3 regions of the Rhodococcus sp. X156 genome follow, and region 2 is predicted to be linked to each of the others. Evidence: riboswitches for the same ligand, from Rfam matches in the RefSeq annotation. Region 2 holds a riboswitch; each other region holds the start of a gene.
What was found. Region 2 has a riboswitch for S-adenosylmethionine ahead of ELX43_RS18300 (putative leader peptide). Riboswitches for the same ligand answer to the same signal wherever they lie in the genome.
Positions count from the first base shown of each region.

Region 1 (9,603 bases), 260 kb from region 2:
CGCCGAGCGGTTCAGCCGGGCCGCGGCGCAGTGACGGACCACGTCACGCCACGGTCGGGGGGTGCACGCAGAACTCGTGGCCGTCGGGGTCGGCCAGCACCACCCAGCTGACGTCTCCCTGGCCGATGTCCACCCGGGTGGCGCCGAGGGAGAGCAGGCGGTCGACCTCGGCCTGCTGGTTGCCGCCAGCCAGGGGAGCGAGGTCGAGGTGGAGGCGGTGCTTGCCGGTCTTGGGCAGCAGCGGGGGACCGCCCCAGGTGAGCTTGGGGCCGCCGTGCGGTGAGCGGATTGCGGTCTCCTGGTCCTGGTCCCACACCAGCGGCCAGCCCAGCGCCTCGCTCCAGAAGTAGCCGCAGGCCTGCGAGCCGTCACCGGCGAGTGCCCCGACGAACCCGCAGTCGGCGAGGAAGCTGTTGCCGGGCCCGATGACGCAGAACTCGTTGCCCTCCGGGTCGGCCAGCACCACGTGGCCCTCCTCCGGGCGCTGGCCGATATCGAGGTGGCGCGCACCCAGCTCCAGCGCCCGGGCCACGGTGCGCCGCTGGTCCTCCAGGGAGGTGCTGGTGAGGTCCAGGTGCAGGTGGTTCTGGCCGACCTTCGGCTCCTCGGTGGGGATGACGTCGATCCGGAAGCCGGTGTCGTCACTAGGCAGGAGCACGGTGCCGTTCTGCGGGTCCTGCACCAGGTCCCAGCCCAGGACGCCGGCCCAGAACTGCGCGAGAGCGGGCGGGTCGTGGGCGTCGACGCAGAGGGAGATCAGCTGGCAGCTCATGCCGGACGCTCCGCCTGCGCCTGGGCGGTGCGGAACCGCGCGTCGCGCTGATAGTCGTCGTGGCGCAGCTGCAGTGCGGCCACCACCTGTCTGGGGGCGTCGTCGCCGACCAGCAGCCGCAGCCGCTCGTCGGCCGGGTCGGCGACGTGACGCACGATCGCGGCCGCGGCGTCCTCAGGAGCGGTGCCACCACCGGTGCCGCCGGTGGCGGGCCACGGGACCTCCGGCGTGCCGAACAGCTCGGTGCGCAGCTCGTCGTAGGCGGGCTCCGGCTTGGCGAAGCGCATGCTCCCGGTCGCCCACTCCGTGTCGATCCCGCCGAGCTCGGCGATGGTCACGCGGATGCCGAACCGGCGCACCTCCCCGGCCAGGGCCTCGCTGAACCCCTCCAGCCCCCACTTCGCCGCGTTGTACAGCCCCAGGGTGGGCATGGTGCCGACCGCGCCGACGGTGGAGATCTGCACGACGTGGCCGCTGCCCTGCTCGCGCATCACCGGCAGCGCGGCCTGGGTGAGCCAGAGGGCGCCCAGCAGGTTGGTGTCGATGACCTGCCGGGCGTCGCTCTCGGACACCTCCTCCACGGTGCCGACCAGCCCGTGGCCGGCGTTGTTCACCAGCACGTCGAGCCGCCCGAAGCGCTCCAGGGTGTGGTCCACCGTCGCGTGCGCCCCGTCGCGGTCGCGGACGTCGAGACGGTGCACCAGCAGGCGGTCGTGCGTCGGCAGCGAGTGCTCACCGCGGACGGTGGCCACCACGCAGTGCCCGGCCTCCAGTGCCGCAGTGGTCAGCGCCCGGCCGAGGCCGCGGCTCGCGCCGGTGACCAGCCAGACCTGTCGAGACGTCATGGCGCTACCGTAGGCCGAGGGGCGGCTGCTCACCCCGCGAGCAGCTTGGCCAGGGTGTCGGTGGGGTGGTAGCCCGCCGGCACGCCCTCCACCACCAGGGCGCGGGAGACGGAGTTGGTGGTCCGCAGGCCCAGGATCTCCTGGTAGGCCGGCGAGTGGTACCAGGCCCGGGCGGCGGCCAGCGACGGGAAGCCGATGACCACCAGGGCGCCCGACCAGCTGCCCTCCAGGATCTCCGGTGGGCTGCCGTGCACCAGCCACTCGCCGCCGAACGGCTGCAGCGTTGCCTCGATGGTCTCCAGGTAGCGCTGGATCTCCGGCCCGAAGCGGACGTCCTCCAGGAAGGCCACGGCGTAGCCGCGCGGGGTGCCCGTGGCGGGCTGGGGGTGGACGGTGTTGGTCATGATCGTTCCTCTCGATCGGACATGCGGACGCCATCGATCGTGGGCGCGTCGGTGCGCAGGCGCCATGACCTCCGAGGTCATGGGAGGGCGGCCCGGTGGTCCCTAGGCTGAATCTCATGACCGTGGTCGGGGACGGCGTCGAGGTGGGTGGGCTGCTGCGCACCTGGCGAGAGCGGCGCCGGTACAGCCAGCAGGAGCTGTCCGACCGCTCGCGGGTGAGCACCCGGCACCTGAGCCGGGTGGAGACCGGCAGGGCGCGGCCGACGTCGGAGATGGTGCTGCACCTGGCCGAGCACCTGGAGGTCCCGCTGCGCGAGCGCAACCGGCTGCTGCTCGCCGCGGGGTACGCGCCGTGCTTCCACGACCACCCGCTGGACGACGCGAGTGTCGCGGTGGTGATGGAGGGTTTGCGGCACCTGCTGGACGCGCACCTGCCGTACCCAGCGCTGCTGCTGGACACCGGCTGGGACGTGGTGGACGCCAACGCCGCCGTCGACCAGCTGCTGGCGGGCTGCGACCCGGGGCTGCTCGAGCCGCCGCTGAACGTGGTGCGACTGTGCCTGCACCCCCGGGGTTTGGCGCCGCGGATCCGCAACCTCGACCAGTGGGCGGCGCACCTGCACCAGCAGGTCAGCCACCGCGCCGAGCACACCCACGACCCGCGGCACCTCGCGCTGGTTGCCGAAATCGAGTCCTACGTGGACGGTCTGCCCCGTCTGCCGGTGACCACTGGCCCGGTGCTCACCCTCGAGCTGCAGACCAACGCCGGGGTGCTGCGGTTCTTCAGCACCTCGGCGCAGCTGGACACCGCCACCGACGCCACCCTGGAGGGGCTGCACCTGGAGACCTTCCTGCCCGCCGACGTCGCCACCCGGCAGGCTTTCGGCCAGGGCTGACGCACGGAAACCCCTAGCCTGACCTGCGGCATCGCGAGTATCTTCCGGGCGATGAGCGAGGACTGGCGCGGTGAGACCGTCGACAAGGTGCGTTCCCTGATCCTGTCGGCCGAGCCCGACATGGCCGAGGAGGCCAAGTGGCGCAAACCGTCGAACCCCGACGGCGTGCCCACGTTCTCCTGCGACGGCCTGGTCTGCACGGTGGAGACCTACAAGGACAAGGTGAAGCTGACCTTCGCCCAAGGCGCGTCGCTGGACGACCCGGCTGGGCTGTTCAACGCCAGCCTGGACGCGGGCACCCGCCGGGCCATCGACCTCCGCGAGAGCGACCCGCTGGACGAGGGCGCCTTTGTCACGCTGGTGCGCGAGGCGGTCGCCCACAACCAGGCGTGAGGCTCAGCGGCGCAGCTCGGTGTTGAGGCGCGCGGCCTGCCGGGTGAGGTGGTCACGCTCGACGACGTTGCTGGCCTGGGTGGCGGCCTTGCCGTAGAGCGCTAGCCCTTCCGGTCGACCTTCTCGACGGCGGCCACGGCCGCGGCGGCGACTTCCTTGGCGAAGACGCCGTCGGGGTCTCGGTTGCCCAGGAGGCCGGCCAGTGCGGTCTCAACGGCCTGCAGGCGCCTGGAGTGCCTGCTCCAGATCAGGGCGGCGAGCTCCTCAGCCTCGACGGGTTCGAAGTTCTCGCAGACGCGATCACCGTCCAGGTAGATGGACACGCGGTCGTCGTCGTCCTCGGGGTGACGCTCAGTCAGGATCTTCATGATTGCGGGATCAGCTCCTCATGCTGGCGAACGTGACTGGGGTTGTCGTCCCGTGATGTGGAAACAGGCTACGGCCTCGAGGTCAGCCCGCGTCCAAGCGAAGTCGTCCCGTCCAGTCGACCGCCATCCATCGGCCATGAAGTCCTGTCGAACGGGCGATCAGTAATCGGGTGCCGTCCCTCGCCGCCATACCGAACATGGGGCCCTCCGGAGTTGCGAGCGCCTGGCTACCCGTGTCCTAGCATTGGCCCCTGGTTAGCGACTAGATTCAGGCTCAGGCGTGTAGCACCTTCGCTTTCGTTGCCACAGCTAGGCCAAAGTCGGACGCGTACTTGCCGTGGTCTCTGACGAGCGCCCGAAGAAACGCATCGCTGCGGTTGCCCCGAAGCATCCGTTCAAGCAGGAGAAGCTCAAAGGCGGCCCCTTCGAGCCACGCGACCTCCTTGGTGTAGCCCACCGCAGCACGGGCGCCGGTGCGCTTGACGAAATCAGTCAGTTGCTTCGGCTCGCCGGCGAGGGTGAGACACGAGCCGAAATAGATGATCCGACCTTCGGCGCGGCCGGCGATCTGCTCTGCAATTTCTTCGATCTCAACCGAAGCTTCACCCCCCAAGCCGATCCCACCTGAACTGCCGTGAGACGCGAGGTAAAGCACGTCGTAGCTCGCATAACGACGTTGGCACCACTTGTCGAGGTAGTAGTCAAACTCCTCACGGGTAGCAACGTCGCGGTGGATAGACCGGGCGTGACCAAGCCGCTCCAACAGATCCAGAAGTGGCAGGACGGAATCCCTGCGCCGTAGGTCGCCGTCCCACTCGCCTTCGAGACAAAAGATTCCGGGAAGTACGGCCATGCGACTCGGCTCCATGTTCTGTTGGTTGGGGCTTTACGCTAACGCACCGTTCCGATCGATTGGTACCGAAACGGTCGAGTTCCGACCAAGTCGGCTTAGTTGACGATCCGCATGAGGCAGTAGCCCTCCAACTAGCCGGCCGAACCTTGCTACGGCCCACGCAAGTGGTCGGCGGCCGGCAGCACGGCCACCATGGAGGGACGCCCCCGCCAGCAGAGAGGTCCACCCATGGAGACCGTGATCCTGAACGACGGTGTCGAGATGCCGATCCTCGGCTTCGGCGTCTACCAGGTCCCGCCCGAGGACACCGAGGAGGTCGTGGCCACCGCGCTGGACGTCGGCTACCGCCACATCGACACGGCCGCGGCGTACGGCAACGAGGAGGCCGTGGGACGGGCCATCGCCACGAGCGGCGTGCCCCGCGATCAGCTGTTCGTCACCACCAAGATGTGGGTGCAGGACAAGGGGCAGGACTACGCCACGCAGCTGTTTGAGGAGTCCCGCACCAAGCTCGGCCTGGACTACCTCGACCTCTACCTCATCCACCAGCCCTACGGCGACTACTACAGCTCCTGGCGGGCGATGGAGCGGCTGCACGCCGACGGCGCCATCCGGGCCATCGGCGTCTCCAACTTCTACCCCGACCGCCTCGTCGACCTGATCAACCACAACGAGATCCCGCCGGCGGTCAACCAGATCGAGACGCACCCGTTCTTCCAGCGCAACCCCGACCAGGAGCTGATGGAGTCCAACGGGGTGCAGATGGAGTCGTGGGGTCCCTTCGCCGAGGGCCGCAACCACCTCTTCACCGACCCCACCCTCACCGAGATCGCCTCCGCCACTGGCAAGTCGGTGGCGCAGGTGGTGCTGCGGTGGCTCATCCAGCGCGAGGTGGTGGTCATCCCCAAGTCGGTGCGGCGCGAGCGGATGGTGGAGAACTTCGACGTGTTCGGCTTCGAGCTGACCCCGGAGCAGATGGACCAGGTGGCCACCCTGGACAAGGGCACCTCGGCGTTCTTCGACCACCGCGACCCCGAGTGGGTCAGCCGCATCGGCGGCGGCCGCAGCTGACCCGAGCGGTGCTGACGTGACCGGCCTCGACGTCACCGTGGTGCTCGGTGCGTCGGTCCTGGCCGGCGCCGTGCTGGCCCCCCGGCTGCGCGTGCCTGCACCGCTGTTCCTGGTGATCCTCGGGCTGCTGCTCGGCTTCGTCCCGCGGCTGCGGCAGATCGAGCTGCCGCCGGAGGTGATGCTGCTGCTGTTCCTGCCGGTGATGCTGTTTTGGGAGAGCCTGACGACGTCGCTGCGCTCGATCCGGCGCGACCTGCGCGGCATCGTCCTCATGAGCACCCTCGCGGTGGTGGCCACCGCCTTCGGGTGGCCGGCATCGCCTCCGCCCTGGGCATGCCCTGGCCCAGTGCGCTCATCCTCGGAGCCGCGCTCGCCCCACCCGATGCCACCGCCGTGGCCGCGCTGGGGCGCACCCTGCCGCGTCGTGACTTCCAGATTCTCAAGGCGGAGAGCTTGACCAACGACGGCACTGCGCTGGTGGTCTACGCCCTGGCCGTGGGGGTCGCGGTCGGTGGGCACTACACGGCGCTGGACGTGACCGGCCGGGTGCTGCTCTCCTACCTGGGCGGCGTCGCGGTGGGGGCGGCGGTGGCCGGGGTGGCGGACCTGGTGATGCGGCCGCTGCGCGAGGCGCCGGCCATCAACCTGGCGCTGCTGCTGGTGCCGTTCGTGGCCTACCTGCTGGCCGAGCAGGTCGAGGCGTCCGGGGTGCTCGCCGTGGTGGTGGCCGGGCTCATCATCGCCTTCCACACCAACCGGCTGAGCACGGCAGCATCGCGCCGCCAGACGGAGTCGGCCTGGCCGCTGGGCTCCTACGTGCTCAACGGGACGCTGTTCGTGCTCATCGGCCTGGAGGTGCAGGCGGTGGCGCGCTACCTGCAGCCCACTGACGTGGCGCGGCTGCTGCTCACCGTGGTGGTCGTCTGGCTCGGGCTGCTGGTGATCCGCTTCGCCTTCATCACCACCTCCGTGATGCTCATCCGGCTGCTCGACCGCCGCCCCTCGCAGCGGCTGCGACGCCGGACCTACCGCTCCCGGGTGGTCTCGGCGGTGGCCGGCTTCCGGGGGGCGGTGTCGCTGGCCATCGCGCTGTCGGTGCCGGTGACGATGAACGACGGACAACCGCTGGCGGCGCGCGAGGAGATCATCTTCGTCACCGCCGGCGTGGTGGTGCTGACGTTGCTGGTGCAGGGCCCGTTGCTGCCGGTGGTGGTCCGCTGGGCCCGGCTGCCCCAGGACGACGCCGGCGGCGAGCTGCGGCTGGCCGAGTACGCGATCGCCGCCACCGCCGTGGCCGCACTGCCCACCGTGATCGCCACGCACGGCGCCAGCGAGGCGGTGCGGGCGCGGCTGGCCCACGACTACCAGCACCAGCTGCACCAGGCCTCAGGCGAGCAGGACGGTGGGGCGCTCGACGGCGCCGAGGTTCTGCCCGGTGCTCATCAGCTGCCGCTCGAGCACGACGAGGAGTACACGCGGCTGCGCCTGGCGCTCATGGAGCACAAGCGCGAGGAGCTCAACCGGCTGCGCCACAGCGGCACCATCGACGACTCGGTGGCGCTGCGCGTGCAGACCCGCCTGGACATCGAGGAGCTGCGGCTGACCGGCATCGACCCGCTGGACTAGCGGTTGGCTCAGGCCCACCAGGGTGTGACCGCGACGCCGTCGAGCGTGGCGAGCTGCAGCTCGGTCGCGCCGGGATCGACCAGCGCCGACACCGGCTCGGTGGCGCCGGGTGGCTCCAGCAGGCACGGGGTGGGGCCGTCGCTGCTGCAGGGGAACCACAGCCCCGCACACTGCAGCACCGTGCCTGCGCGCACGATCTTCACCGCCGGCCCGTGCGCCCCCACGGCGGCGCGCAGCCGCCAGGGGTGGTGGTGCCACCACCGCAGCAGCGAGCCGTCGCGGCACTCGATGAGCACGTGGTCGCCGTCAAAGCCCACCACCGTCGCCCAGCGGCCACGCGAGCGGTACTGCCGCGCCATGATCCAGTGCGGCTGGTGTCCGCTGCGGTACGTCCGGCACGGTCCCACGCCTGGCAGCTCGACGTTGCGCATCGCCGTCATCTCCGATCCCATCCTTGGCCGCGCCGGGTGCGCGGCCCTGTTCTTCCTGCGGAAGCACCCCGGGGGAGAGGGTTGCTGGACAGCCAGCCGCAGGGCTTGGCGCTGTCGCTCGGGAACGGGCTGAACTGTACTGCCGAACGCCGACACAGTGCCGACTTACATGAGCAGCGGTGGGGGAGTGCCGCACACTTCCCACCGGCCTGAGCGGGGAATACCTGTTCTCCGTGCCGAGTTGTCCGCACCATGACCACCATCGGTTTCATCGGCAGCGGCAACATCGGCAGCAACCTCGCGCGACTGGCTCTCACGCGCGGCTACGACGTGGTGCTCAGCAACAGTCGCGGCCCGGAGACGCTGCAGGACCTGGTCGGCACCTTCGGCCCCGGGGCCTGCGCGGCCACCCCGGAGGAGGCCGCCGCGGCCAGCGACCTCGTGGTGGTCACCGTCCCGCTCAAGAGCTACCAGCAGGTGCCGGTGGAGCCGCTGCGCGGCAAGGTCGTCATCGACACCAACAACTACTACCCGCAGCGCGACGGGCAGATCGCCGAGCTGGACGACGAGTCCACCACCGTCTCCGAGCTGCTCCAGGCGCACCTGCCCGACTCGCAGGTGGTCAAGGCGTTCAACAACATCTACTTCGACTTCATCGGCACGCTGGCCCGCCCCGCCGGCAACCCCGGGCGCAGCGCGCTGGCCATCGCCGGCGACGACGCCGGGGCCAAGCAGACCGTCACCGAGCTGCTCGACCAGCTGGGCTACGACGCCCTGGACGCCGGCCCGCTCGCCGAGGGCTGGCGCTACCAGCGCGACACCCCCGCCTACGCCGCCTACTTCGACACCACGGCCGAGAGCCAGACACCCCGGGCGCGTCAGGCGACCGCCGGGCAGCTGCGCGAGCTGCTGGCCCAGGCGAAGCGCTACCGCGACATGTGAGCCCCAGCCAGCCGGGCTAGGAGGAGTCGGCGCTCTTGGTGGCGTCGTCGACGATCCGAGCGGCGATGATGTGCAGCTTCACGTTCTGCTCCTGGGACAGCCGCGAGATGAGGTCGAAGGCAGCCTTGGCGTCCAGCGTGAACCGCTCCATCACGACCCCCTTGGCCTGGCCGATGATGTCGCGGTTGACCAGTGCGTTGGTGAGCGTGCGCTCCTGGCGTGCCCCGGCGATGGCCACCGCAGCATGGGTCGCGAAGATCAGGCCGGTCGCGATCGACTCCTCGGTGAACGCCGACGGTTGCGAGGAGTACAGGTTGAGCACTCCGAGGTTGTCACCCTCGACGTAGAGCTGGAAGCACAGCATCGAGGCGATCCCGGCCGCGCGGCCGGCCGCCACGAAGGCCGGCCACCGGTCCTCGTCGGCGAGGTCGGCGATGTGCAGGGTCTCTTGCTCGTAGATCGCGGTGAGGCAGGGTCCCTCGCCCAGCTCCGTCTGCATCTCGTCCATCCGCCGGGCCAGCTCGTCGGTCGTCGCCTTGGGCAGCACGACCTTGCGGTCCACGACTGTGCTGATGGTTCCGTGCTCGGCGCCGACCACAGACGAGAGCACCGCGGTGAGCACCGCGTCCAAGGTGTCGTCCTCGCTGCCGTGGTCACGGTGCAGCGTTCGGGCAAGCTCGCCCATCACGGTGCTGAACTTCTCCGCCTCCCGGTGTACCGCAGTAGGAGTCCGATCGTTACCGTCCGTGGGCACAGCCATGGAGTGGACCTCTCCTTCGGAAGCTCGGCGCTGGTCACGGCACTGGGCCAGGGGCACTGTGCATGGTAGGGCATCACGTGGACATATCGGGCTAGCTAGTTGACAGGCGCGCTGGGGCACGCTAACTCATTCCGCTCAATCACCTTGCTTGACTGTAGTACTGGCACGAGCGGTGCGCTGGGCGCTGCGGCTGGGCGGTCTAGGGGACCACCACGGCGCGGCCGGTGATCGAGCCCGCGCGC
Region 1 is NZ_CP034766.1:2,545,999-2,555,601, reverse strand. It holds gene ELX43_RS12115 (WYL domain-containing protein) at 1-34, shown strand, start outside; gene ELX43_RS18290 (VOC family protein) at 44-772, opposite strand; gene ELX43_RS12105 (SDR family NAD(P)-dependent oxidoreductase) at 769-1,617, opposite strand; gene ELX43_RS12100 (DUF1330 domain-containing protein) at 1,647-2,021, opposite strand; gene ELX43_RS12095 (helix-turn-helix transcriptional regulator) at 2,138-2,917, shown strand; gene ELX43_RS18045 (DUF1801 domain-containing protein) at 2,969-3,310, shown strand; partial or broken gene ELX43_RS18040 (RNA polymerase subunit sigma-24) at 3,314-3,436, opposite strand; gene ELX43_RS12085 (hypothetical protein) at 3,412-3,678, opposite strand; gene ELX43_RS12080 (DUF6642 family protein) at 3,953-4,531, opposite strand; gene ELX43_RS12075 (aldo/keto reductase) at 4,760-5,602, shown strand; gene ELX43_RS18235 (cation:proton antiporter) at 5,619-6,059, shown strand; gene ELX43_RS12070 (cation:proton antiporter) at 5,957-7,228, shown strand; gene ELX43_RS12065 (hypothetical protein) at 7,237-7,668, opposite strand; SAM riboswitch class IV at 7,674-7,785, opposite strand; gene ELX43_RS12060 (NADPH-dependent F420 reductase) at 7,912-8,601, shown strand; gene ELX43_RS12055 (GAF and ANTAR domain-containing protein) at 8,618-9,286, opposite strand; gene ELX43_RS12050 (NAD(P)-dependent alcohol dehydrogenase) at 9,561-9,603, opposite strand, start outside.
Region 1: it holds a riboswitch for S-adenosylmethionine, as region 2 does, so the genes downstream of both, ELX43_RS12065 (hypothetical protein) here and ELX43_RS18300 (putative leader peptide) in region 2, are expected to answer to the same signal.

Region 2 (9,603 bases):
CCCGTCCCGCACGGCGTAGCCGGTGCGGCAGGGGACGCCGGTGGGTCCGGCGGCGTCCACCGGCACGGGCCGGAAGCCGGCAGCGACCGCGGCGGCCAGGGTGCCCTCGCCCCCGTCGGCCACCGGCAGCTGCACCACCGTCGCCTCGGGCCGCGCCCGGGTCAGCCCGGCAGCCACGTGGGCGGTCACCTGCGGCGCGGACAGCGAGCCGCGGAACTTGTCCGCCGCCACCAGCACCTTCATCACGCTCTCCTGTGCTCTGTGATCCCGGCTCTGGGATCCCTGCTCTGGGATCGTCTCGGGGCCCACTGTCTCACCCGCCCTCGGCTGTCTAGATTGGGCGCATGCTCCGCCCCTCCGTGCCCTGTCGGGCGCCCCGCCGATGAGGTGGCTGTTCCTGGTCCTGGCGATCGCCCTGGAGGTCACCGCCACCCTCTCGCTGCGAGCGTCGGAGGGCTTCAGCAGGCTCGGTTTCAGCCTGCTGGTGGTGGCCGGCTACACCGGCTCGTTCCTCGCGCTCAACCTGGTGCTCACCCGTGGCGTGCCGGTGGGCGTGGCCTACGGCATCTGGGCGGCCACCGGCGTGGCCGCGGTCGCCGTGCTGGGCAAGCTCCTCTTCGACGATCCCCTGACCCCGCTGATGGGGATGGGCATCGTGCTCATCATCGGTGGGGTGCTGCTGGTCGAGGTCGGCGGCACCCGGGCGGCGGAGTAGCGGGAGCCGCACGGGTGCACGACTACTGCGTGGTGGGCGGCGGCATCGTCGGCCTGGCCACCGCGCTGAGCCTGCTCCAGCAGCGACCCGGCGCGTCCCTGGTGCTGCTGGAGAAGGAGCCCGCACTAGGCCGGCACCAGACCGGGCACAACAGCGGCGTCATCCACTCCGGGCTGTACTACCAGCCGGGCAGCCTCAAGGCGCGGCTGTGCCGGGCCGGCGCCCAGGCCACCAAGGACTTCTGCGCCCGCCACGACATCCCGGTCCGCGAGCTGGGCAAGCTGGTGGTGGCCACCACCGGTCGCGAGGTGGCCTGGATGGACGCCCTCGCCGAGCGCGCCGGGCACAACGGCATCACCGTGGCGCGCCTGGACGCCGCGGAGCTGGGCGAGCGTGAGCCGGCGGTGGCCGGGCTGGCGGCGCTGCACGTGCCGGTCACCGCCAGCGTGGACTTCACCCTGGTCTGCGCCGCGCTGCGCCGGGAGGTGGAGCGCCTCGGCGGCCAGGTGGTGCCGGGGGCGGCGGTGCGCGCCATCGCGGAGTCGGCGACCGAGGTGGTGGTGACCGCCGGCGAGCAGGTGGTGAGCTGCCGCCGGCTGGTGGTGTGCGGCGGGCTGCAGGCCGACCGGCTGGTGGCACTGGCCGGGGCCACGCCCGAGGCCCGCATCGTGCCGTTTCGCGGCGAGTACTTCCAGCTGCCGCCGCACCGGCGGGACGTGGTGTCGCACCTGATCTACCCGGTCCCCGACCCCGACCTGCCGTTCCTGGGCGTGCACCTCACCCCCATGGTGGACGGCCGGGTGACCGTGGGCCCCAACGCGGTGCTCGGGCTGGCCAGGGAGGGATACCGCCGGGGCAGCGTGGACCTGGCCGACGTGCGCGACGTCCTCGGCTACGCCGGGTTCTGGAACCTGGCGCGGCGCAACGTGCGCACCGGGGCCCGGGAGCTGCTGGGCTCGGCCTCCCGGCGGGCCTTCCTGGCCGCGGCCCGCACGTACTGCCCGCAGCTGGAGCTGGCCGACCTGCAGCCGCACGCGGCGGGCATCCGCGCCCAGGCCGTGCGCCGCGACGGCGCCCTGGTGCACGACTTCCTGCTGCAGCACACCGCCCGCACCCTGCACGTGCTCAACGCCCCCTCGCCGGCCGCCACTGCCGCACTGCCGATCGGGCGGCACGTGGCCCAGCAGTGCCTGGCCGCGGAGCCGGCCTGAGCACCGCGGGGCCCGGCGAACCGTCATCGTGGCGGCGGTCGTGGTAGTCAGGTCGGCATGACCAGCGACACCGACACCTGGCGCCAGGGCTACCCCTACGCCGACAAGCTGCGGCGCAGCGAGTACGAGCAGCAGAAGCGGCTGCTGCAGATCGAGCTGCTCAAGCTGCAGGTCTGGGCCAAGCACGTGGGGCTGCCGCTGGTGATCCTGTTCGAGGGCCGCGACGCCGCGGGCAAGGGCGGCACCATCAAGCGGTTCACCGAGCACCTCAACCCCCGCGGCGCGCACGTGGTGGCGCTGGAGAAGCCCACCGAGCGCGAGCGCACCCAGTGGTACTTCCAGCGCTACGTCGCCCACCTGCCCGCCGCCGGGGAGATCGTCATGTTCGACCGGTCCTGGTACAACCGGGCCGGCGTCGAGCGAGTGCTGGGCTTCTGCACCGACGACGAGTACTGGGAGTTCCTGCGCCAGGCCCCCGAGCTGGAGCGGATGCTGGTGCGCTCGGGCATCCACCTGGTCAAGTTCTGGTTCTCGGTGTCGCGCCTGGAGCAGCGCAGCCGCTTCGCCAAGCGGGCCAACGACCCGGTGCGCCAGTGGAAGCTCTCCCCCACCGACCTTGAGTCCATCGACAAGTGGGACGCCTACACCGACGCCAAGGAGACGATGTTCTTCTACACCGACAGCGAGTGGGCGCCGTGGACGGTGGTGAAGAGCAACGACAAGAAGCGGGCCCGGCTGGCCGCCATGCGGCACGTGCTCAGCCTGTTCGACTACGACGAGAAGGACGCCGAGCTGGTGGGCCGGCCCGACCCGCTGATCCTGGGTCCCGCCGCCGACGTCTACGAGCAGGGCGAGGTGGTCAACCGGGCCTTCCCCGCCCTGTGACCCGGGTTCCCCACGGCGGCCAGCGCCCGGCCGTGCCAGGGTGGGCACCATGACGACGGAGCGCTTCGAGGTCCAGCGGCAGGTGGCCGCGTCCCCCGCGGACGTGTTTGCGCTGCTGTGTGACCCACAGGGACACGTGCGCATCGACAGCTCCGGGATGCTGCAGTCCGCCGAGGGCGACGCGGTGCGTGCGGTGGGCGACGAGTTCCTGGTGCACATGGACCGGGAGTCGCTCAACGACTTCCCCATGGGCAAGTACGACGTCACGGTGATCATCACCGCCCTGGTGCCCGACGAGCTGATCGAGTGGACGATCTCCGGCACCATCCAGCCGCCCATCCGGCACCTCTACGGCTACCGGCTCCAGGCCCGCGAGGGCGGCACCCTGGTCACCTCCTACTACGACTGGAGCGAGATCGACGACCGCTTCCGCGACAAGGGCGTCTTCCCGGTGATCCCGGAGGCCGGGCTGCGCGCGACGCTGGGCATCCTGGCCCGCACCGTGGAGCAGCCCGCCGTCGCTGCCGGCTAGGCGCGCTGCGCCACCCTGGAGTTCGGCTCACGCTGAGCCGATTCGTTGTCTGCCGCCACCCACCCTCGCTAGCCTTGCGCCACACCATCCAGAGCGACCGAGAGACCTGGCTCGTCGACGTCGCAGCAACCCCCCGCAGCACGCGGGAGTGGGTGCTACTGCCAGGACCGATGGAGGCAACCGTGCAGGCCCTGCCCACCCCGAGCATGATCCGACCCGCCTTCTCGCGCCGGCGGCACGTCGACCTGTGCCGCACCGCCGGCGCCAGCTGTCGGCCCGGCACCGCCTGACCCGGCTGATCGCCCTGCGCCGCTGAGCGCGCCCCCCTGCTCCGCACCCCTTCCTGCGCCCCGCCCCGTGGCGGCCGGCGCTGCCCTCCTGCGCCCGAAAGGCCTCCGATGTCGTTCCCCCTGTCCCGAAGACGAGCACTCTCCGTGCTGGCCACCACCGTCCTGTCCGTCGTCCTCGTCGGCTGCAGCACCGACGAGCCACCCGCCCCGGTGCTCGCCGCCGACGGCTCGATCGACCTGTCCGGGGTGACCCTGCACGTGGGCGACCAGGTGCAGTCGGTGCAGTCGGTGCTCAAGGTCTCCGGCCAGCTCGACGAGCTGCCGTACAAGGTGGAGTGGGCCAGCTTCACCGCCGGACCGCCGCTGCTGGAGGCACTCAACGCCAAGGCGATCGACCTCGGCAGCGTGGGCGACAGCCCGCCGGTGCTGGCGCAGGCGGCCGGCATCGAGGCACGGATCGTCTCGGTGGAGGAGCGCGACAAGGCCAACGACTTCCTGCTCACCCGGGACGGCACCGGCATCCGCACGGCCGCCGACCTCAAGGGCAAGAGCGTGGCGGTGGCCAAGGGTTCCAGCTCGCACGGCCTGCTCATCGGGCTGCTGCAGCAGGCGGGGCTGTCCCAGGACGACGTCACCGTGCGCTACCTCGCCCCGCCGGACGCCCAGAGCGCGTTCGCGGCCGGGCAGGTGGACGCCTGGGCGGTCTGGAACCCCTACTACGCGGTGGCGATCGCCAGCGCCGGGGCGAAGGTGGTGGCCGACGGCACCACGCTGTCCACCGGCTACACCTACACCGTCGCCTCCACCGCGGCACTGGCCGACCCCACCACGGAGGCGGCCATCAAGGACTTCCTGGTGCGGCTGGTCAAGGCGCGCGCCTGGGCCGCGGCGCACCCCGACCAGTGGGTGCCGGTCTACTCCCAGCTGACCAACCTCCCGGCCTCGGTGGCCACCGTCACCTTCGACACCTCCCGGGGCCGGGCGATCCCCATCGACGACCGGGTGATCGCCCGCCAGCAGGAGCTGGCCGACCGCTTCGCCGCCGTCAGGCTCATCCCGTCCGCACCGAAGGTCCGCGACTTCTTCGACGACCGGTTCAACGCCGACGTCACGGCGGCCCAGCCGTGACCGCCACGACCGTGCGCCCGCCGGCGGCTCCCGCGGTGACCTCCGAGGCCCCCGCGGCGGCGGGACCCGCCCACCCGCGGCGACGGCTGCGCGCCGGCTGGTTGTTGCGCCTGGTCAGCCCGCTGCTGCTGCTCGCGCTGTGGCAGGGCCTCAGCAGCGCCGGCGCGATCTCCGAGCGCAAGCTGTCCTCCCCGCTGTCGGTGGTGGACGCAGCGGTGGAGCTGTGGCGCAACGGGCAGCTCTCCGACGCGGTGGGCATCTCCCTGCAGCGGGTGCTGGTCGGGGTCGGCCTGGGCCTGCTGACCGGGGTGGTGCTGGCCCTGGTCTCCGGCTTCTCCCGCCTGGGCGAGCTGGCGCTGGACCCACCGCTGCAGATGCTGCGCACCGTGCCGTTCCTGGGTCTGGTGCCGCTGTTCATCCTGTGGTTCGGCATCGGGGAGCAGCCCAAGGTGCTGCTGGTGGCCCTGGGCGTCACCTTCCCGCTGTACCTCAACCTGTTCGCCGGCATCCGCGGCGTGGACGGCAAGCTGGTCGAGGCCGCCCGCACGCTGGGGCTGAAGGGCTTCGCCCTGGCCCGCCACGTCGTGCTGCCCGGTGCGCTGCCCCAGGCCCTCGTCGGGCTGCGGCAGTCGCTGGGCATCGCCTGGCTCTCGCTCATCGTGGCCGAGCAGATCAACGCCGACGCGGGCCTGGGCTACATCGTCATGAACGCCCGCGAGTTCTACCGCACCGACATCGTCGTGCTGGGCCTGGTGGTCTACGCCCTGCTCGGCCTGGCCACCGACGGCATCGTCCGCACCCTGGAGGGGAGGGCGCTGTCATGGCGTCAGTCGTTCGTCCCCGCGTGAGCACCCCCGAGCAGACCCAGCTGGTCACGGCCCGCGGCGTGGGCCGCGCGTTCGGCACCGACCCGGTGCTGCGCGACGTCGACCTCGACCTGATCCCCGGTGAGATCGTCGCCCTGGTGGGGCGCAGCGGCTCCGGCAAGTCCACCCTGCTGCGCGCGCTGGCCGGCCTGGACACCGGCCACACCGGCACCATCGAGGTGCCCGCCAGCCGGGCCGTCGCCTTCCAGGAGCCGCGGCTGCTGCCGTGGAAGCGGGTGCGTGACAACGTCGCCCTCGGGCTGGGTCGGGGCGGCCGGGAGCGGGCCGAGGCCGCGCTGGCCGAGGTCGGTCTGGCCCACCGGGTGCACGCCTGGCCGCTGACCCTCTCCGGCGGTGAGGCCCAGCGGGTGTCGCTGGCCCGCGCCCTGGTGCGCAACCCCGAGCTGCTGCTGCTGGACGAGCCCTTCGGCGCGCTGGACGCGCTCACCCGGCTCAGCGCCCACGAGGTGCTCGGGCGGCTGTGGGACCAGCACCGCTTCGCGGTCCTGCTCGTCACCCACGACGTGGAGGAGGCGGTGCTGCTGGCCGACCGCGTCCTCGTCCTTGACGACGGCCGTATCGCCCACGACCTCCCCGTCGACCTGCCCCGTCCGCGCCGGCGCTCCGACCCCGCCCTGGTCGCCCTGCGCACCACCATCCTCAGCCACCTGGGAGTCACCGCATGAGCATCCACCTGCACTGGTATCTGCCCACCTCCGGCGACGGCCGGGAGGTGATCGGTGCCCAGGCCCACCTGGGCACCGCGTCGGCTCCGCGCGCCGCGTCGCTGGACTACCTGGCCCTGGTGGCCCGGGCCGTGGAGCAGCTCGGCTTCGAGGCCGTCCTCACCCCCACCGGCACCCACTGCAACGACGCCTGGCTGACCACGGCGGCGCTGCTGCGGGAGACCCGCACGCTGAAGTTCCTGGTGGCCTTCCGCCCCGGCCTGGTCAGCCCCACCCTGGCCGCCCAGCAGGCCGCCGCGTACCAGGAGATCTCCGACGGGCGCCTGCTGCTGAACATCGTCACCGGCGGCGACGCCCAGGAGCAGCGGCGCTTTGGTGACTGGCTCGACCACGACCGCCGCTACGAGCGCACCGCGGAGTTCCTCACCGTGCTGCGCGGGGCGTGGTCGGGCACCCCGTTCGACCACACCGGCGAGCACTACCAGGTGCAGGGCGCCACCGTGCACAACCCGCCGTCCCCGGTGCCCGAGGTGTTCTTCGGCGGGGCCAGCCCGGCGGGGCGGGAGGTGGCCGCCCAGCACGCCGACACCTACCTCACCTGGACCGAGCCACCGGCCAGGACCGCGGAGCTGCTCGACGACGTGCGCGCCCGCGCAGCGCGACACGGGCGCAGCCTCAGCCACGGCATCCGGGTGCACGTGATCAGCCGCGACACCACCGAGGAGGCCTGGGCCGAGGCCGCCAGGCTGCAGTCACGCATCGACCCCGCGCTGGCGTCGTTGGTGCAGGACAAGCTGGCGACGGTGGAGTCGGAGGGCCAGCGCCGCCAGACCGCGCAGCTCGCCGGCGCCAACGAGCGCCTAGAGGTCTACCCGGGCCTGTGGGCCGGCTACGGGCTGATCCGGCCCGGCGCCGGCACCGCGCTGGTGGGCAGCCACCAGGAGGTGGCCGACCTGCTGGCCGAGTACGCCGCCCTCGGCGTGGACCACTTCATCCTCTCCGGCCAGCCGCACCTGGAGGAGGCGTACTGGTTCGGCGAGGGGGTTGTCCCGCTGCTGCGCCGCCGCGGCCTGCTCGGTGACGGCGGGCCCGACCAGGCGCCGCCGGCATCGCCGGCATCGCCCCAGCCAGCGTCGGGGGCCTCGGTGCGCGAACCTGTGCTCAGCCCGTCCTGATCTGTCTCACCCGCGAACACCCACCGAACGGACCTGACCATGAGCGTCACCGACGAGTACCTGCACAACAACGAGGCATACGCCGCGTCCTTCACCGGGCCCCTGCCGCTGCCCCCGGCCAAGCACGTGGCGGTGCTGGCCTGCATGGACGCCCGGCTCGACGTCCACGCCGCGCTGGGCATCAAGGAGGGCGAGGCCCACGTCATCCGCAACGCCGGCGGGGTGGTCACCGACGACGAGATCCGCTCGCTGGCCATCAGCCAGCGGCTGCTGGGCACCCGGGAGATCGTGCTGATCCACCACACCGACTGCGGGATGCTCACCTTCACCGACGACGACTTCCGCTCCGCCATCGAGCAGGACGTCGGGACCCGGCCCAGCTGGGCGTCCGAGGCCTTCACCGACCTCGAGACTGACGTCCGCCAGCAGGTGCAGAAGATCCTGGACAGTCCGTACGTCCCGGTGAAGGACAGCGTGCGGGGCTTCATCTTCGACGTGGCAACCGGCCGGTTGTCCGAGGTGCGCTGACCGGGCTCAGTCGCCGTCGGCGAGGGACTCCACCCGGGCGGCGGCACGATCCCGGGCCTTCTCGGCGGCGGCGGCGTCCCGCTCGGCACTGCTGGTGCGCTGCTGGGCCTGGGCCAGCTCGGTGCGCGCCTCGTCCGCGGCCCGCTCGGTCTGGCGCAGCTGGGCGTGCAGCTGCGCCACCTGGTCGGCCAGCTCGTCGCGCCGAGCGGTGAGCTCCGCCACCCGGTGGGCCTCCTCCTCGGCGGTGGCTCGCGCCTCCTCGGCGTCGGCCGTGGCCCGCTCCGCCGCGTGGCGGGCCTCGGCCAGCTCCTGCCGCCGGCGCTCCGCGGCCTGGCGCTGCTCCTCGGCCCGCTGCTCCTCGGCCCGCTGCTCGTCAGCCCGCTGCTCCTCGGCACGCCTCTGCTCGTCGGCCCGCTGTTTCTCGCCGGCCCGCTGTTTCTCGCCAGCCCGGCGCCGGGGCACGGGTGTCGGCCGGGGCGCTGCCGTGGCCGGGGACGGGGTCGCGCGGCTGCGGGCTGGCGTGGTCTTCTCCTGGTGCGGCGGCACCAGCCGCAGGTCCGGCCGCCCGGTCACCGTGCCGAAGCCGCTGGTGGCCATCGGCTGCACCAGTCGCCCGGTGAGCAGCGCCTGGCCCGCGTCGGGGTCCACCATGGCGGCACGCAGGGTGTCCTCCACCTGCCCGGCCACGCTGCTGCTCACCCGGAGACCGTGCTCACGGGCCAGGGTGGATGCCTGCCGGGTGAGCGCCGAGAGCAGCTGCATGCGCTGGCGGTTCAGTGCCCGCAGGTCCTCGCCCACCAGGTTCTGCTGCGCCTCCCGCAGCTGCCCGCCCAGCTCGACCAGCCCGGTGACCTCGTCGCGGCGCAGGCGCACCACCAGGTTGCAGACCCAGGCGGCCGAGGTCGGCTTGGCCAGCTCGCCAATCGCCTTGGCCAGGGGCCGGTCCCCGGCCGCGCGGGCCTCGGCCTGGCGCTCCTTGCGGGTCTCGACGAAGTCCTCGGGCAGCACCGAGTACAGCTCGTCGGCCACCTGCTCGAGATCCACGCCCGGCCTCTTCTCCCCCGCGCCGCCTCGTCTCCCGCGGCCTCGTCCCGGCCATCCAACCGTGCCGGGTCGCGCTCCGCGCGCAGCGGGTGGGCCCTGCTGCTCAGCGCGGCCAGCCGCCCTCGGCGTGGTCGCGGGCCGCCTGCAGGTCGCGGTGCAGCCGCTGGGCGTCGCGGTCACCGCCCACCGGGCCCACCAGCGGAGCGGCAGGGGTGAACCAGCGGGCGACGTCGACCCGCCGGAGGCGGGCAACCAGCCCGACGCGTGCGGTGTCGGGCGCGTGCGTGCGGGACAGGGACGGGATGCTCAGTGAAAAGGTCATGGCAGCAATGCTGCGACCACCCAGGAAGTGCCACCAGTGGCAGGAAAGCCGGCATTCGCAAAGATCCTGCCGTTATGCTGGTCAGATGCTGAAGTCGGTCGCAGCCCTGGTCCTGGACGGCCTCGCCGTCTTCGAGTTCGGCGTGGTCTGCGAGGTCTTCGGGATCGACCGCACCGAGGACGGGGTTCCCGCCTTCGACTTCCGGGTGTGCGGCCCGGAAG
Region 2 is NZ_CP034766.1:2,810,944-2,820,546, forward strand. It holds gene ELX43_RS13295 (glycerate kinase) at 1-243, opposite strand, end outside; gene ELX43_RS13300 (SMR family transporter) at 383-715, shown strand; gene lhgO (L-2-hydroxyglutarate oxidase) at 730-1,926, shown strand; gene ppk2 (polyphosphate kinase 2) at 1,984-2,811, shown strand; gene ELX43_RS13315 (SRPBCC family protein) at 2,861-3,343, shown strand; SAM riboswitch class I at 3,425-3,520, shown strand; gene ELX43_RS18300 (putative leader peptide) at 3,514-3,633, shown strand; gene ELX43_RS13320 (ABC transporter substrate-binding protein) at 3,778-4,761, shown strand; gene ELX43_RS13325 (ABC transporter permease subunit) at 4,848-5,609, shown strand; gene ELX43_RS13330 (ABC transporter ATP-binding protein) at 5,606-6,313, shown strand; gene ELX43_RS13335 (LLM class flavin-dependent oxidoreductase) at 6,310-7,488, shown strand; gene ELX43_RS13340 (carbonic anhydrase) at 7,528-8,016, shown strand; gene ELX43_RS13345 (hypothetical protein) at 8,023-9,060, opposite strand; gene ELX43_RS13350 (hypothetical protein) at 9,164-9,382, opposite strand; gene ELX43_RS13355 (helix-turn-helix domain-containing protein) at 9,468-9,603, shown strand, end outside.

Region 3 (9,603 bases), 310 kb from region 2:
GAGTCGACGTCGGAGTTGTTGTCGACCAAGATCACCTCGACGCGGTCCAGGGCAGGGCCCTGCCCGGCGATGCCGGCCAACGTCCTGGCGAGCAGGTCGGCGTCGTTGTGGCAGGGGATGGTGATGGCGATCAGCGGTGCTTCTGTTGCGGCCATGGCGCTCCACAGGAGAGAGGGAGGGTGCCGCCGGGGTGCACTCACCCGACGTGGGGTGTGCCGATGGCTACAGCTTCCCCATGACCAACGCTACGGTGGCGCCCCGGAACCCGCTCAACGAGAAGACGTCTCGGCGAACTCGTAGTCGATGTCGGTGAAGGAGTCGACCGCGAGGACGTAGCAGAACCGCAGCACGGACTCGCCTCGCTCGCCGTGGTTCCAGGGTGGGACGGCTGGGCCCGCGCTGCTCGGCGCAGTGGCCTTCGTCGCAGCACCGCGCTGCTGCGCCCCGCCAGCGCGCCGATGCCGCTCGGGCAGTGCATCCTTGGGCGCCATGACCCCCCCACAGCAGAAGACCGGTGAGGAGACCCACTACGAGGCCGTGGTGGTGGGAGGCGGCTTCGCCGGGCTCACTGCCGCACTGTGGCTGGGCCGGTTCCACCGACGGACGCTGGTCCTCTCGGCCGGACCGTCCCGCAACGCGCCGGCGCAGGTCGCGCACGGCTACCCCGGCTTCGACGGTGCCAACCCCGGGGAGCTGCTGGACAAGCTCGAGGCGGAGGTGGACCAGTACCCCAGCGTCACCCGACGCACCGCGTGGGTGGACACCGCCGCCCAGGACGGCGACCAGTTCTGCATCACCGCCGGTGAGCTGGCGGTCACAGCTGACCGAGTGGTTCTGGCCACCGGCATCCGCGACGTGCAGCCGGACCTGCCCGGCTTCGCCGACTACGAGGGCAGGAGCATCTGGCACTGCCCCGCCTGCGACGGCTACGAGTACACCGGCAAGCCGATCGTGGTGGTGGGCAACGGGGAGCACGTCGCCGGGTACGCCCAGGAGCTCATGCCCTACGCCGACCCGCTCACCATCGTCACCCTCGGCTCCACCCTGGCCGGCTCCGCCGAGGACCTCGCCGCGCTGGCGCCCCGCGGCATCGAGGTGCACGAGCAGGCGATCCACCGCCTGCACGGGGCCGACGGGCAGCTGGAGGCAGTGGAGCTGGCCGACGGCACCGTGCTGGAGGCGGCGGCGGTGTTCTACTCCCTGGGCCACGAGCCGCTCTCCGAGCTGGCCAAGCAGCTGGGCTGCGAGGTGGGCGCGGAGGGGCTCGTCGTAGACCGGCGGCAGGAGACCACCACCACGGGCGTCTACGCCGCCGGCGACCTGGCGCCGCTGGAGGAGCTGGTGGTGGTGGCCGCCGCGATGGGTGCGGTCGCCGCCAACAACCTGCACCAGAGCCTCGGCCCGGGCAGCTGAGCCAGCGCCCACCCCAGCCGCGCTCACCTCGACTTGCGGCAGTGGGGCAGACGGGCACGATCGGGCCATGCCCGCACCGCGGACGCGGTGGCTCGTGCGCCGAAGGAGGATGCCGTGACCGATCGCCTCTCCCCGCCGTCGACAGCCGTCACCGCTGGCTCGGAACCCGTGCTCGACCGCTACCCCACCCGCACCGCGGCGCGCCCGGAGCTGCTGGTCCGGACCGATCCCGCGGTGTGGGGCGGGCTCTCCGCACCCGGCCCGTTCTCCGCCGACGAGCTGGCTGACTACGACCGCACCGGCTTCAGCGCGGTCCCGGCGCTGCTCGGCCCGCAGGAGGTGGCCGACCTCGCGGCCGAGCTCGTCCGGTTCGCGGCCGACCCCGCCGTGCGGGAGGACCGCCGCACCGTCATCGAGAAGTCCTCCCAGGAGGTGCGCTCGGTGTTCGAGGTGCACCGGACGAGCCAGGCGGTGGCGGCGCTGGTCGCCGACGAGCGCGTGATCGGCCGGGCGCGCCAGGTGCTGGGCTCCGACGTGTACGTCCACCAGAGCCGGATCAACTACAAGCCCGGCTTCGGCGGTGGTGGCTTCTACTGGCACTCCGACTTCGAGACCTGGCACGCCGAGGACGGCATGCCCGCCCCGCGAGCCGCGAGCATCTCCATCGCGCTGACGGAGAACTTCCCGCACAACGGCTGCCTGATGATCATCCCGGGATCGCACCGAACGTTCGTGCCGTGCGTGGGCGAGACACCCGAGGAGCACTTCACCACCTCGCTGCGCGAGCAGGGCCGCCAGGTCGGCACCCCCGACGACGCCAGCCTCGCCACCCTCACCGCGGCCGGCGGCATCAGCCTGCTCACCGGCGCTGCGGGCTCGGCCACGATGTTCGACTCCAACTGCATGCACGGCTCGGCGAACAACATCACCCCGTACCCGCGGTCCAACCTGTTCGTCGTGTTCAACAGCGTGCAGAACCGCCTGGTGGAGCCGTTCGCCGCGCCGGCACCACGGCCGGAGCACATCGCCGCGCGGGGGTGAGGCGGTTCCCAGCGGCACCCTCGTCGACCAGCACGTGCACCATCGCTTAAAGTTTCACCTGTCTGGCCCCGTGCGGGCCCGGCGCGGTCCAGCCGTCGGGCCACCCTTGTCGCTGAGGGTGTTCCGTGGCCGCGCGCCCGCTGCATCCTCGTGGATGGCCGCCTGTACGGCCGCAAACGGGAGCACAACCATGAGTGACACACCCAGCGCCGCTGGGCGTCCAGCACCGAGCGCGAGCCAGGCTGGCGCTGCGGAGGCACCCAGCCCGGGCCCCGCGCGCGAGCTCATCTCCGCGATCCACGAGCTCACCCGGATCGTGGTGGGCGAGAAGCCGCTCGACGAGGTGTTCGCCCAGGTGGTCCAGCTGGCCCGGCGGGAGATTCCCGGCGCCGACGAGGTGTCGGTGACCATGGTCGACGGATCGGGCGCCACCACACCGGCCGCGACGGGCGAGCTCGCGTGCACGCTGGACGAGCAGCAGTACTCCACGGGGCAGGGCCCGTGCCTGCAGGCGGCCACCACCGGAGAGACGCTGCACATCCCGGACATGCAGGCAGAGCAGCGGTGGCCTGAGTACACCCCCTTCGCCGCGCGCAACGGCGGGCTGAGCTCGCTGTCGGTACCGCTGCCCGTGCAGGACACCACGGTGGGCGCGCTGAACATCTACGCCCGCGTGGTCGACGCCTTCGACGAGCACAGCCGCGAGCTGGCCGAGCACTTCGCCGGCTACGCCGCGGTGACCGTGCGCAACGCCAGCCTCTACACGGCCACCACGAACCTGGCCGAGCAGATGCAGGCGGCCATGGAGTCCCGCGCGGTGATCGAGCAGGCCAAGGGCATCATCATGGGCGAGCGCCGGTGCAGCCCCGACGAGGCCTTCCGGCTGCTGTCCAAGGTCTCCCAGGATGCCAACCGCAAGCTCCGCGACGTGGCGACCGCGTTCGTCGCCCAGGCCTACCAGTCGTCCTAGCCCGCCTGGACCTCTGCGCTGCGGGCCCGGCGGAAACCGCTTGACAAAGTTGACCGGTCCAGTCGACTATTGGTGGCAGGTCATGAGTGCCAGCGTCAAGCCCCGGCTCGCTGGCCGGCAACCCTCCTCCGCGGTGGGGTGCCCCGGGTGAGGACCAGGCTCCGGCGAGGTGTCGGAGCAAGCGCGGACCCCCGAGTGACGCACGCTCTCTCTCGGGATCTCTGGGGTCCCTGAGCGGAACGAGAACGCCGTGACCACCACCCTGCTGTCCCGCCCCGCCGCTGCGGCGGCGACCGAGACCCCCACCACGCTGCGCCTGGCCACCCTGGTGCGGGGCATCGCCGCCCAGCCACACCGGTGGCGCGACCAGGTGCGCTTCTCCACCCGGGAGCGCTGCTGGTCCCGGCTGGAGTCACCGGCCGGGGTGGACGTCTGGCTGCTCACCTGGACCAGGACGCAGAGCACCGACCTGCACAGCCACGGGCTGGCCAGCGCCGCGCTGACCGTGGTGCAGGGCACCATCACCGAGGTTCGCCCGGACGGCCGCGGTGGGCTGCACGCCGACCGGCTGGGGGTGGGCGGGCTGCGCACCGTCACCACCGGCGTGATCCACGACGTGCGCAACGAGCGGGACGAGCCGGCGGTGAGCATCCACGCCTACTCCCCCCGGCTCACCGAGATGACGTTCTACCGGCTGGAGGACGGGCTGCCCGTCGCCGACCGCACGGTGCTCACCGACGAGCCGGAGGTTGACGCCTGAGACCTGCCGGTGGGTCGCACCCCGGGGTGCAACCGGTCACATCCCGGCGATCAATGGCCGCTGCACCGCCCTGAACAGGGCATTCTTGAGCTCATACCCCGCTCGGGGTGGTGAGGAGGACCGGCGATGAGCACCTCGTCAGGACGCGGCGGTCCCTGGATGAGCGCGACGATGCGGTACTGCAGCGGCTGGCGCACCTCGGCCTCGGCCGGGTTGCAGCGCCGGGCCAGCACCCCGCGCCGCGTGCGCCGCACCGTCAAAGCCCTCCGCGCCGTGGATGGGCCGTCTGCAAGTACCACCAAGCGCGCCGCAGACCGTCGCTAACCGCTACCAGGTGCTGCTGCTCAGCCCCCGCCAGCAGCAACACCCGGTCAGCAGCACCCGGTCAGCGGAAGAAGCTGAGGAACAGCGCCACCAGCCAGCTCCAGAAGTCCAGCCACGGGTTCGACGGCGCGGGGGCCACCACCGGCGGCGCCGGCTCGCCCGCGCACGGCGCGCCGTCCAGTCCGCCCGCGGCCCGGCCCACCCGCTCCAGGCCCTTGCGGTCGCCCGCGGCGAACCCTGGGGTGGCGGCACCGCTCACGGTCGGGTTCATCACCTGGCCCGGCGTGTTGGTGTGGTCCAGACCGATGGCGTGGCCCAGCTCGTGCAGCACCAGCCGGCCCCGGGTGGACGACGCGGCCGGCCCGAACCCGGGCGCCAGCTGCGGGTACGTGCGGCTGTCGAGCACCACGAACCCGGACACCACCTGCCACGGGGTCGCCTGCGCGGCACCCGGCGGGGTGTACGACCAGGTGGTGACGCCGCCGACGCCCGCGGCGCCGCCCATGCCGTTGAGCAGGCTGGACGTGCCCGGACCCGTCCCCGGCGCGGCCCAGGCGATCACCAGCGGCGTCCTGGGGTTGGCCGGCGTGCCGTCGAAGCCGTGGCCGCGCTGCGGAACCACGTCGGTGGTGCCGGTGTACACCAGGTTCAGCCCGGACTCCCGGCGCACGATGTCCACGGCCGCCGCCGCGTCAGCCTCGGCCGTGGGACCGCCGTTGCGCGGGTTGACCTGGTACGGGATCGGCTCGCAGGGGTTCCAGCGGATCACCGTCCCGTCCGGGTTGTGGTGCAGCGCGTAGCCGTCGTAGCTGACCGAGGCGGCCCCGGTGGTGGTAACCGGCGCCGGGTCCGGCGCCACGGGCGCGGGTGCCGACGAGGCCACCGCGGCACCGGAGGCCATCAGCAGCGCCGTGGTGGCACCGGCCAGCGCGAGCCCGCGGAGGCGAGGAACGGTCAGCGTCATGTGGGGTCTCCGTAGCTGTCTCGGCCGCCCTGCTCCGGGCGCACCGCCACCTCCCCCATCGGCCACCGAGCGACGGTGCTGAGCCGACACCGCGGCCCGGGCGACCTAGGGTGGGCGGCACTGGCCCTGAGCACGAGGAGACGACCAATGAGCACCGTCCGGGCCTGCCTCGTCGTGGACGCTCAGCCGACGTTCTGCGAGGGCGGGGAGCTGGCGGTGGACGGCGGCAACGACGTCTGCGTCCGCAGCGCGCAGTTCCTCGCCGAGCACGGCGACCGCTACCACCTGGTGGTGTCCAGCCAGGACTACCACGTCGATCCCGGCCACCACTTCTCCAGCGAGCCCGACTTCGTCGACACCTGGCCCCCGCACGGCCTGGCCGGCACCGCCAACGCCGAGCTGCACCCCGCGCTGGCCGACACCGCCATCGACGTGCGGGTCCGCAAGGGTGCGCACGAGGCGGCGTACTCCCTCTTCGACGGCGCCGACCCGGACGGACGACCAGCGCTGCAGGTGCTGCGCGCGGCCGGCGTCACCGACCTGGACGTGCTGGGCATCGCCGAGAGCCACTGTGTGCGGGCCACCGTGCTCGACGCGCTGCGCCACGGCTTCGGCGTCCGGCTGCTGCGCGACCTGACGGTGCCGGTGACCGCCGAGCTGGGGGCGGCCGCGCGCACCGAGATGCACGCTGCCGGGGCCGCGCTCACCACCAGCGCCGCGGCGTTCGCCAGCTGACGGCAGCACCGGCCCAGGGTCAGGCTCCGGTGAGCACTCCCTGCTGCGCGGCGGCTGTGGTGGTGGTGCTGCGGCGGCTGGTGTCCAGCAGCCGCCGGGCCGCCCAGTCGAGCACGAAGCCGAGCACGCCGATCACCACGATCACGGCCATCACCTGGTCGTAGGCGAGCTGGTCGCGGGCGTTGAGGATCTGGTAGCCCAGCCCGGAGCGCACCCCCAGCATCTCCGCCGGCACCAGCACGATCCAGGCGATGCCCAGGCCCACCCGCAGCCCGGTGCGCACGTGGTCGCGGATCGCCGGCAGCACCACGGCGGTGAGCTGCTCCCACCGAGTGGCGCCCAGCGAGCGGGCCACCAGCAGGTGCCCGGGGTCCACGGCGCGCACGCCTGCGGCGGTGTTGATGACGATCGGCCACACCGCAGCGGCGGCGATGAGGAAGAACACCGGTTGGTGGCCGATGCCGAACAGGGCCACCGCGATGGGCGCCCAGGACAGCGGCGAGATCATCCGCAGGAACTGCACCACGGGCATCGAGGCGCGCTCGAAGCGGACGTTGAGCCCGATCAGCAGGCCCAGCGGGATGCCGATCACCGTGGCGACGAGCAGGCCGACGAGCAGCCGCCACACGCTGACCCCGACGTCGGGCAGCAGCACCCCGCGGTCGAACAGCTCCACCAGCGCCGGAACGACGTGCTGCGGGGCGAACTCGCGCACCAGCGACGTGCTGCCGGCGACCACCGTGGTGAGCAGCCACCACACGGCCACGGCCACGGCGATCGCGGCCGCGGGCGGCCAGCACGCGCTCCACCTCGGACGGGCAGGCTGCTTGGTGCTCACGTGGGATCCACTTCCTCGGTACGGGTGAGGGTCTCGGGCAGGCCGAACGCGGCGGGACCGCCGTGCCGGGTGATGCTCTGCCGCACGAAGCGGTCGTCCACCAGCTCGCCGTGCACCGCCGCGGCGTCCACCCGGTCGAGGAAGCCGGTGTCGCCGTCCACCACGGTGTCGTGCATGGCCTCCACCAGCGCCTGCGTGAAGCTGGGGAAGGGGAAGGGCTGGAAACCGAGCCGCTGCGGCTGCCAGCCGGGGTGGCGCAGGTCGTACTTGTCGGCCGGATAGGTCAGCGCCTTGGTGATCGCCGGCAGCGGCTGCGGCAGGTACTTGCCCGCGGAGAGCTCCCCGGCGGTGGCCTGGCGCCCGCCGTCGATGCGCAGCTGGGCGGCGAGCACGGAGTCGGTGAGCGTCTGCACCCCGGCGGGGGCACGGTCGATGAGGTCGGCGTGCACCAGCAGCGCGCAGCAGGCGTGGTCGCGCCAGACGTCGCCGACGAAGCGGTGGATGCGCCCGATCTTCCTGGCCTCGGCCGCGGCGTTGAACGGGTCGGCCACGGTGAAGGCCGCGATGGAGCCGGCGGCCAGCGCGGGCACCATGTCCGACGGGCTCATCACGATCAGCTCGACGGTGCCGGCGGAGCGGGACGCGGACTGGCGGATCACCGGACGCAGGCCGTTGGCCCGGAAGAGCTGCTGGATGGCGATGTTGTGGATGGACCACCAGAACGGGATAGCCACCTGCTCCCCCGCCAGCTGGCCCAGCTCGGTGACGTGCGGCGCCACCGTCAGCGCGGAGCCGTTGGTGTGGTTCCAGCCGAGGATGCGTGCGCTGGAGCCCACCGAGTAGCGCAGCTGCACGGCCATCGGCATCAGCAGGTGCACCACGTCCACCTGCCGGCTGACGAACGCCTCCGCCAGCGACGCCCAGCTGCGGAACAGCACCGGCTTCGCCTGGCTCACCACCGCCGGGTCGTAGAGCCCGGCGTCGTGGGCGATGAGCAGCGGGGAGGCGTCGGTGATGGGCAGGTAGCCGATGCGCAGCTGACCGGTGGTGTTGCTGCGGTCGGTGGCCGCGGCGCGGGCCAGGTCGGCCACCCCGGCCAGCCCACCCGCGACGGCCAGCCCGGTCGCCCCGCGCAGGAGGGTGCGCCGGTTCAGCCCACCACCAGCACTCACCGGGCCTCCACGGGCACACCGGTGGCGTCGCGGTAGCGGGCCATGATCTCCACCCGCAGCCGCTGCGGGTCGGTGCTGGTCGACCACTCCTGCTCGAACACCCCGGAGGCGCCGAGCAGCGCGATGCGGTCGCCCACCACCACGGCCTCGTCGATGTCGTGGGTGACCAGCACGGTGGTCAGGCCCAGCTCGGTGGTCATCGTCCGCAGCCACTGCTGCAGGTCGGCGCGGATCGCCGGGTCCAGCGCGCTGAACGGCTCGTCCAGCAGCAGCACCTGGGGCCGGATCGCCACCGCACGGATCACCGCCACCCGCTGGGCCTGCCCGCCGGAGAGCTGGTCGGGGTAGGAACCGGCCAGCGCGGCCAGGCCGAAGTGCTCGAGCAGCTCCTCGGCGTGCGCGGGGTCGAAGCGGTCCCGGTTGCGGCCGAAGCGCCCACCCAGCGCGATGTTCTCCCGCACAGTCAGCCACGGCATCAGCAGCGGCTGCTGGAACACCACGCCGGTGTGCGGGCGGGGCTCGCCCCGGCCCGGGGTGTGCGGCTGCTCCCACTGCAGCGAGCCGCTGTCCAGCTGGTCCAGCCCGGCCAGGATCCGCAGCAGCGTGGACTTGCCGCTGCCGCTGACGCCGAGCACCACCAGGGTCTCCCCCGCCTCGACTGAGAGGTCGACCCCGCGCAGGACGGCGTCACCCCGCCCGGCGTAGCTCTTGTGGCCGTTGACTAGTCGGACTGCGCTAGTTCCCACCGCAGCTGTCCTTCCGAGGGTGACTGGATGGGGAGGAACGCCGCCTCGCGGAAGCGACGGTTGGTGGCGCTGCCGGTGGCGTAGCCGGCCCCACCCCGCAGGGTGGACTCCAGCCGGGTGGCGGTCACCGCGGCACCGGCGGCGTCCAGGCGCAGCTGCACCAGCTCGCGCCCGGTCATGGGGGGCGGGCCGTCGGGGGTGGTCTGCGCCGCCCACCGGTACAGCCGCTCGCGCACCGACGCGTGCTCGGCGGCCACCTGCCGGTGCTCCGCCTCCAGCAGCTTGCCCAGCTTGGTGAGCAGCGGCTCGGACTCTGCCAGCGCGGCCCCGGTGACGCCGCTGCAGAAGGCCGTCTGCAGCAGCAGGAAGGTGGGCCGCAACCGGGCGACGAACCCGACCAGGTCGGTGCTCACCACCTGTGCGGCGGGCACGTGCACCCGCTCCAGGGTCAGCGAGGTGGAGGCCGTGGCCCCCAGCGCCAGCAGCTGCGGGGCTGGGTGCACGGTGACGCCCGGGTCGTCGGTGCGCACCAGCGCGACGAAGGTGCGCCCGTCCTCGGTGCGGGTGGGCAGCACCACCAGGGCCGAGCGGAACACGTTGGACGCCCAGCGGATCGGACCGGAGACCTCGAGCCCGTCGG
Region 3 is NZ_CP034766.1:2,501,458-2,511,060, forward strand. It holds gene ELX43_RS11840 (glycosyltransferase family 2 protein) at 1-155, opposite strand, end outside; gene ELX43_RS11845 (hypothetical protein) at 270-491, opposite strand; gene ELX43_RS11850 (NAD(P)/FAD-dependent oxidoreductase) at 490-1,413, shown strand; gene thpD (ectoine hydroxylase) at 1,528-2,454, shown strand; gene ELX43_RS11860 (GAF and ANTAR domain-containing protein) at 2,645-3,424, shown strand; SAM riboswitch class IV at 3,503-3,614, shown strand; gene ELX43_RS11865 (cysteine dioxygenase family protein) at 3,675-4,184, shown strand; gene ELX43_RS11870 (matrixin family metalloprotease) at 4,570-5,472, opposite strand; gene ELX43_RS11875 (isochorismatase family protein) at 5,620-6,207, shown strand; gene ELX43_RS11880 (ABC transporter permease) at 6,227-7,045, opposite strand; gene ELX43_RS11885 (ABC transporter substrate-binding protein) at 7,042-8,217, opposite strand; gene ELX43_RS11890 (ATP-binding cassette domain-containing protein) at 8,214-8,963, opposite strand; gene ELX43_RS11895 (acyl-CoA dehydrogenase family protein) at 8,939-9,603, opposite strand, start outside.
Region 3: it holds a riboswitch for S-adenosylmethionine, as region 2 does, so the genes downstream of both, ELX43_RS11865 (cysteine dioxygenase family protein) here and ELX43_RS18300 (putative leader peptide) in region 2, are expected to answer to the same signal.